Regions from separate parts of the Pseudoalteromonas sp. 2CM41L genome, predicted to be linked through region 1. Evidence: predicted binding sites of a transcription regulator. Region 1 holds the regulator's gene; the other holds the start of a gene.
The links. The regulator sigma-54, encoded in region 1, starts transcription at its own class of promoters, with help from an activator protein. The targets are predictions, from matches to a motif close to GTTGGCACGNNNNTNGNNT.

Region 1 (3,527 bases):
GCCTTGAAGTAGAAGCCGGCAGCATTGTTGGCTTATTGGGCCCTAATGGCGCAGGTAAAACCACCACCTTTTACATGATTGTAGGGTTAGTACCTAGCGACAAAGGTAAAATTTCTATTGATGATAACGACATTACGTTATTACCTATGCACAGCCGCGCCCGCTTAGGCATTGGCTATTTGCCGCAAGAGTCATCAATATTTAGAAAGCTGACAGTTTATCAAAACCTAATGGCTATTTTAGAAACGCGTAAAGAGCTCAATAAAGCCGCGCGAGAAGAAACGCTTAACAACTTACTTGATGAATTTAGTATTCAGCATATTCGCGATAGCCAAGGTATGGCGCTTTCTGGTGGTGAACGCCGCCGTGTAGAAATTGCCAGAGCACTGGCAGCGAACCCCAAATTTATTTTATTGGATGAGCCTTTTGCTGGTGTTGATCCGATTTCAGTGTTAGATATAAAGAAAATAATAGAACATCTTAAAAACCGTGGCATTGGCGTATTAATTACCGATCACAATGTAAGAGAAACCCTTGATGTTTGTGAAAAAGCCTACATTGTTTCTCATGGGGAGCTAATTGCATCTGGTACCCCAGAACACGTATTAAATGACAAAACTGTACGCGATGTTTATTTAGGCGAGCAATTTAGGCTGTAACATTTAAGCCACACCTACAAGCATCTGCTAATATTAATTATAACAACATAAAAGGATTGTTAGAGATACATGAGGCAATCATTACAGCTGCGCATGGGCCAGCAACTTACAATGACTCCACAATTGCAACAAGCGATTCGCTTGCTGCAGCTCAGTACATTGGATCTCCAGCAAGAAATACAAGAAGCACTTGATAGCAACCCGCTATTAGAAGTAGAAGAGCAAGATTACACGGAAGAGTCGGCTGGAAAAAATGAACAAAAAGCAGATACGGATGATGTAACCGTAAGCGCATCGGCTGACGATACAACCAGCGAGTACGAGCAAGACAGTGGCGAAGCTTTAAATAAAGACACCGTTAGCGATGATATGGCAATGGATGTAACTTGGGATGAGTACATGAGCGCAGCCCCTGCGGCATCCTCAGGCCCAATGCCAGAAGATGAGTCTATTTATCAAGGTGCCTCTACTGAAACGCTACATGAGTATTTAATGTGGCAGCTTCAGCTTACTCCTTTTAGCCCAACTGACGAAGCCATTGCTATTGCCATTGTAGAAGCTGTAGATGACTCGGGTATTTTAACGCTAAGTTGCGAAGAAATTTTAGAAAGCTTTAACCAAGAAAACGATGACGAAGTTGAAGTTGAACTTGATGAAATAGAAGCCGTTTTAAAACGTATTCAGCTATTTGACCCTGTAGGTATAGCCGCGCGCAGTTTACAAGAGTGCTTGTGCATTCAGCTAAACCAGTTTGATAAAGACACCCCTTTTATAGAACAAACTAAAATGATCTTAACCGATCACATTGATCTATTAGCGGCACGCGACTATCGTACATTAATGAAAAAGACTAAGCTTAAAGAAGACGAGCTTAAAGAGGTCATGACCCTAATACATACCCTCAACCCAAAACCTGCAGATACAATAGTAAGGGAAGAGTCGGAGTATGTAATACCGGATGTGTCGGTTAAAAAAATAAAAGGCCGCTGGGTGGTAGAGCTAAATCCAGATAGCATGCCAAAAATACGCGTAAATAGTCAGTACGCAGCTATGTCACGTACCGTAAAATCAAGTGGTGATAGCCAGTTTATTCGCTCTCACTTACAAGAAGCTAAATGGTTTATAAAAAGCCTTGAAAGCAGAAACGACACGCTGCTCAAAGTAACAAACTGTATTGTAAAACAGCAACAGGCATTTTTTGAACATGGCCCCGAAGCCATGAAGCCAATGGTTTTAAACGATGTTGCTGAAATGGTAGAAATGCATGAATCGACAATTTCGCGTGTTACCACGCAAAAATATATGCATACGCCACGTGGTATTTTTGAGCTTAAGTATTTTTTCTCAAGCCACGTAAGCACTGAAAACGGCGGAGAGTGTTCATCAACCGCAATACGTGCCCTAATTAAAAAGCTAATTGCCGCGGAAAACTCAGCTAAACCATTGAGTGATAGTAAAATTGCGGATATATTGGCAGAGCAAGGAATTAAAGTAGCTAGACGCACAATAGCAAAATACCGTGAATCGCTAGCTATTCCACCGTCAAATCAGAGAAAGAGTTTGATATAAGACGTAAAAAACAAAGAGGAAATGCTTATGCAACTAAACCTAACTGGTCGTCACGTAGAAGTAACTGATTCACTTAGAGACTATGTAAATAATAAATTTGCAAAGCTAGAAAGGCACTCAGATCATATTAGCAATGTGCATGTCATTCTCGATGTAGAAAAACTCAACCAAAAAGCAGAAGCGACTATTCATGTAAGTGGCGCAGATTTATTTGCCTCAACAGAGCACCAAGATATGTATGCCGCTATAGACTCGTTGATTGACAAGCTCGATCGTCAAGTCATAAAACATAAAGAGAAGCTTGCTAGACACTAATATTATGAAATTAAGTACATTAGTATGCCAGGACTGCAGCAAAGCTGCGGTCCTTTTTAGTAGTAAAAAAAGAATTTTAGAGTTTATCAGTGAGCTAGCTCATGAAAAGCTCCCCTACTTACCACAACAAGATATTCTTAATGCGCTGGCAAGCAGAGAAAAGCTAGGCAGTACTGGTATTGGCCGGGGTATCGCCATTCCTCATGGCAGAATGGGTGGCGTAGAAGAGCCGCTGGCTTTAGTACTTGTTAGCGACACGCCTGTTAACTTTGATGCTATTGATAACTGCCCTGTTGATATTTTTGTTGCACTCATCGTACCAGATGGCGATAACCAACAGCACCTAAAGACTCTGGCAACCATAGCTGATAAACTGAGCAACAAAGAATTTTGTAAACAGCTGCGTAGTGCTAAAACCGATGCAGAGCTGTATCAAGTAATTGTTGATCAATCGTAGTAAATACTAAGGGCTATAAATGGAGTTAATTATCATAAGCGGCCGTTCTGGTTCAGGTAAGTCGGTTGCTTTACGCGTGGTTGAAGATTTAGGCTATTATTGCGTAGATAATATTCCGGTCAACTTACTGCCCTCTTTAGTGCGAAGTGTTTCAGATAACTATGACAAAATAGCCGTTAGTATAGATGTTCGTAATATCCCCAAAGAACAAGACGAATTTAACGATATTCTCGAGTACCTTCCTGACTTTGCTAAACCCACACTGTTTTATTTAGATAGTGATGATCAAACACTGATCAAACGTTTTTCAGAAACACGCAGATTACACCCTTTATCCATCGATTCGCTGCCGCTTGATTTAGCAATAAAAAAAGAAAAAGAACTGCTTGATGTACTCGTAACGCGCGCTGACTTTATGCTAGATACCACCGATTTAAGTGTGCACCAATTAGCAGAGTCAATTCGCGAAAAAATACTGGGTAAAAAAGATAAGCAACTTATTGTAACGTTTGAATCGTTTGGCTTTA
Region 2 (3,527 bases), on a different contig from region 1:
ATGTTGCGACATTTATCCTCCTAGTGATGAGCGTGTTGTTTTTTAGATGGTTTTGAATGCGCAGCTTGCGCTTCAAGCGAAACCACTTGAGCATTAGTAAACAAGCGGTTACCGTCACTAAAATATAGCGTGAGTTTACGTTCTTGCCCTACTTTTAGTGGCTCTTGTGGATCAAATACCATTAAATGGTAACCACCAGGCTCAAAGCTTAGGCTTTCATGGCCCTTAATAGTAACGGCTTTAACCTGTTGCATTTTCATCATGCCATTGACATGTTTGTGCTCATGTATTTCTACACGGCCTAAACCTTCGATGGTTGCTTTAGTTAATTTAGCAACACCACCACCGTGGTTAGAAATTGTTAAATAGCCAACACTCGACTTACTACCAGGCAAAAACGCCCTTACTTGTGCATGGCTTACTTCAAGCTTAGCTTCGTCTGTATCGTGGCTGTGCCCAGCATGTGCAGCAACCGATGACGAAAACACATTAATCATTAACGCCGAGGCCATAAAAAAGCACTGCTTCATCATCGCTTTATTCCTTGTGAAAGCATAAAATTTCACTTTAAATTTAACATAGTTAACTAATAATAGTCAGTTAAATTAAGGCTTAAGAGGTTACTTTTTTGTTATCGAGCACCAACCAGCACAGTACAGCTACAAATAATAATGGCCACGCTATCATGACTGAACCAAATAACAGTGCCAAAATGGTGCCAACCAGCGCGACAATCCCGGCGCCTATTAACCCCATAGTCACTAATGCCATTACGGCTACCACTGCAATAATAGCGACTAATACACCAGCCAGCTCAAGCCCCACCCAGCTCATATCTGCAATCCAAAGTGGAAACTGCCATGAATCAAAATGTATTAGCGACACAGTATCAGTAAAAAGTAACACATATACGACAACACATATTGCTAAGGTTTTCATATCCCTCTCCTAATACGCACGCTCTTCAAGGCAGCAGTGAGCAATCAAGTAACCAAGCGCCACTGCAAACGGAAAACTTATAAATAATAAAATAGTTACTAAGCGTGTTGACCACACTGGAAAATCAAGGCGACGCGCTAACCCACTGCATACGCCCGATATTTTTTTATTCAGTGAATCTTTGTACCAACCACGCTGTGTTTTAAAGTTATTCATACTCTACTCCTTAAGCGCTTGGCGCAGTTGTATTGGTATTACTTTGCTTAACACTGGCTTTTAAACGAGCCAGCTCTGCATCTATTTTTTCATTTTTTACTAAAGACTCAATTTGCTCAGCGGTTGATTGCGCTGTATTTGTAAGTTCATAAGCATCAACCTGTGCTTCTATGCCTTCCACTTTTTGCTCTATCATTTCAAAGCGAGACAAAGCATTTGCGACGTTGTCGCTGTGTAATTGCATGTTCACTTTTTCACGTGCAGCAAAAATATCGTGGCGTTTTATTAATTGAGTTTGTTTGCTTTTAGCTTGCGCCATTTTTTGCTGTAAACGCTCACAATCTGCCGTAATTTTCTCTATCGACTCTTTTAGAGTATTTAGCTGAGTGTTTTTTGCTGCAATTTGCTCATCTACTCGCTGCTTTTCTACTAACGCAGACTTGGCTAAATCGTCACGGTTTTTAGCAACTGCCAGCTCAGCTTTTGTTTGCCACAAAGTTAAGTCTTTTTGTTTTTGTGCAATTTGGCGTTTAAGCGTTTTCTCTTCGCACAGTAAGGCTGCGGCCGTGCTTCTACATTCGTTAAGCGCTTCTTGCATTTCACTTAGCATAAGGTTGAGGAGTTTTTCTGGGTCTTCTGCTTTATCCAGCATGGCAGCAATATTGGATTGGATAACATCATTTACGCGATTAAATATACTCATTGTTTTGTCCTGTTGTTTTTAATTGATAACAACAACAAGATTCCAAGAGTTATGCCAAGTAACAAAAAGTTATTTATAAACATTTGAATTCAATTAGTTAGACAACTAATAAGTTATTTTAAACTGACTAAAAACTGAATGCTAATAAGCGAAAATCACTAACTTATTTATCTTTTGACTAAATTTTAGTTATAAAAAAACCACTTTATAAAGTGGTTTTTTTATAACTGGTCAGCGCTTTAGTATTACTCAGGCACAAAACTTAATGCTTTATCCATTACCGACAAATCAGCCTGTTTACCGTGACCATTTTCTGAAAGGTGACGTCTAAATCCGCGCGCCCCTGGCTGCCCCTGAAAAATCCCCAGCATATGGCGTGCTATATGCCAAAAGTTAGCACCTAAACGCATTTCTTCTTCTATGTAATCATACATAGCGCGCACCACATCGTGACGAGTCTGAGTATTAGCCACCTCACCGTAAATCTTTTCATCCACCTCATTAAGCATAAATGGATTACTATATGCTTCGCGACCAATCATAACGCCGTCTATATGCGCTAAATGCGCTAGGCTTTCTTCAATTGTTTTAACGCCGCCATTAATGCTTAAATCGAGCTGTGGGTAGTCTTTCTTTAATTGGTAAACACGTGGGTAATCAAGAGGCGGTACTTCACGATTTTCTTTAGGGCTTAAACCATTTAACCACGCTTTACGGGCATGAATAATAAAGTCATCACAGCCAGCTTTATGGCTGGCTTCAATTAATGCGCATAAAAATTCATACGAGTCTTGCTCATCAATACCGATGCGTGTTTTTACCGTAACAGGAATACTAACTTCGCTTTTCATTGCCGCAACACACTGGGCAACCAGCTCAGGCTCGGCCATTAGGCATGCACCAAAGCGCCCGTTCTGTACTCTATCTGAAGGGCAGCCTACATTTAAGTTAATCTCATCGTAGCCACGCTCACCCGCAAGCTTTGCACACTTTGCTAGCGCCTCGGGATCAGACCCCCCCAGCTGCAAAGCAACCGGCCCCTCGTGCTGATTAAAGTGTAGGTAATCGCCGCGACCAAATAAAATCGCCCCCGTGGTGATCATCTCAGTGTATAAAACAGCGTGCTTACTCATCTTACGATGAAAAGTGCGACAATGACGATCAGTCCAATCAAGCATGGGTGCAACAGAAAAACGTCTGTTTAACGTTGGATTATCTAATGTGCGTTTTTGCAATGTAAAAGCCTCGGGGATTATAAGTAAATGCGCCCATAAAAAGGCGCTGTATTCTACACAAAAGCCTAATTAGCATCAATGTTAGCTGTATATTTGTAAACCAAAATAATGCGCGATACCGTTGAGTATATTTGTAACTGCCACAGAGCTTAAAATTAACCCCATGATTCTACTTATAATACTTGCGCCACTGTCGCCTATTAATTTATGCACATGATTTGCGAGTAACAACAGCACAAGCACAACAACTAATACAACCAACATCATCGACGATGTAGTAACTTGCTCAACCCACGTGTATTCTTCGTTGCGGGTCATCAGTACTGCGCCAAGCATGGCGCCTGGGCTTGCTATAGAGGGAATGGCTAGCGGAAAAATAGCGGTTTCTGTGCTGTCGCGCACACTTTTAATCTCAGACTCGGGCTTACTTTCAC

Region 2: a site for sigma-54 is predicted at 1,899-1,917, ahead of MTF64_RS10795 (PspA/IM30 family protein). Genes of this name have one in related genera too.

The regions. Positions count from the first base shown of each region.
Region 1 covers NZ_JALNTN010000006.1:160,867-164,393, forward strand. The annotation lists gene lptB (LPS export ABC transporter ATP-binding protein) at 1-659, shown strand, start outside; gene MTF64_RS10140 (RNA polymerase factor sigma-54) at 729-2,228, shown strand; gene hpf (ribosome hibernation promoting factor) at 2,256-2,543, shown strand; gene MTF64_RS10150 (PTS sugar transporter subunit IIA) at 2,548-3,000, shown strand; gene rapZ (RNase adapter RapZ) at 3,020-3,527, shown strand, end outside.
Region 2 covers NZ_JALNTN010000007.1:115,204-118,730, forward strand. The annotation lists gene MTF64_RS10775 (DUF2333 family protein) at 1-12, opposite strand, end outside; gene MTF64_RS10780 (copper chaperone PCu(A)C) at 21-533, opposite strand; gene MTF64_RS10785 (hypothetical protein) at 613-939, opposite strand; gene MTF64_RS10790 (PspC domain-containing protein) at 949-1,155, opposite strand; gene MTF64_RS10795 (PspA/IM30 family protein) at 1,166-1,858, opposite strand; gene dusA (tRNA dihydrouridine(20/20a) synthase DusA) at 2,104-3,093, opposite strand; gene MTF64_RS10805 (MarC family protein) at 3,175-3,527, opposite strand, start outside.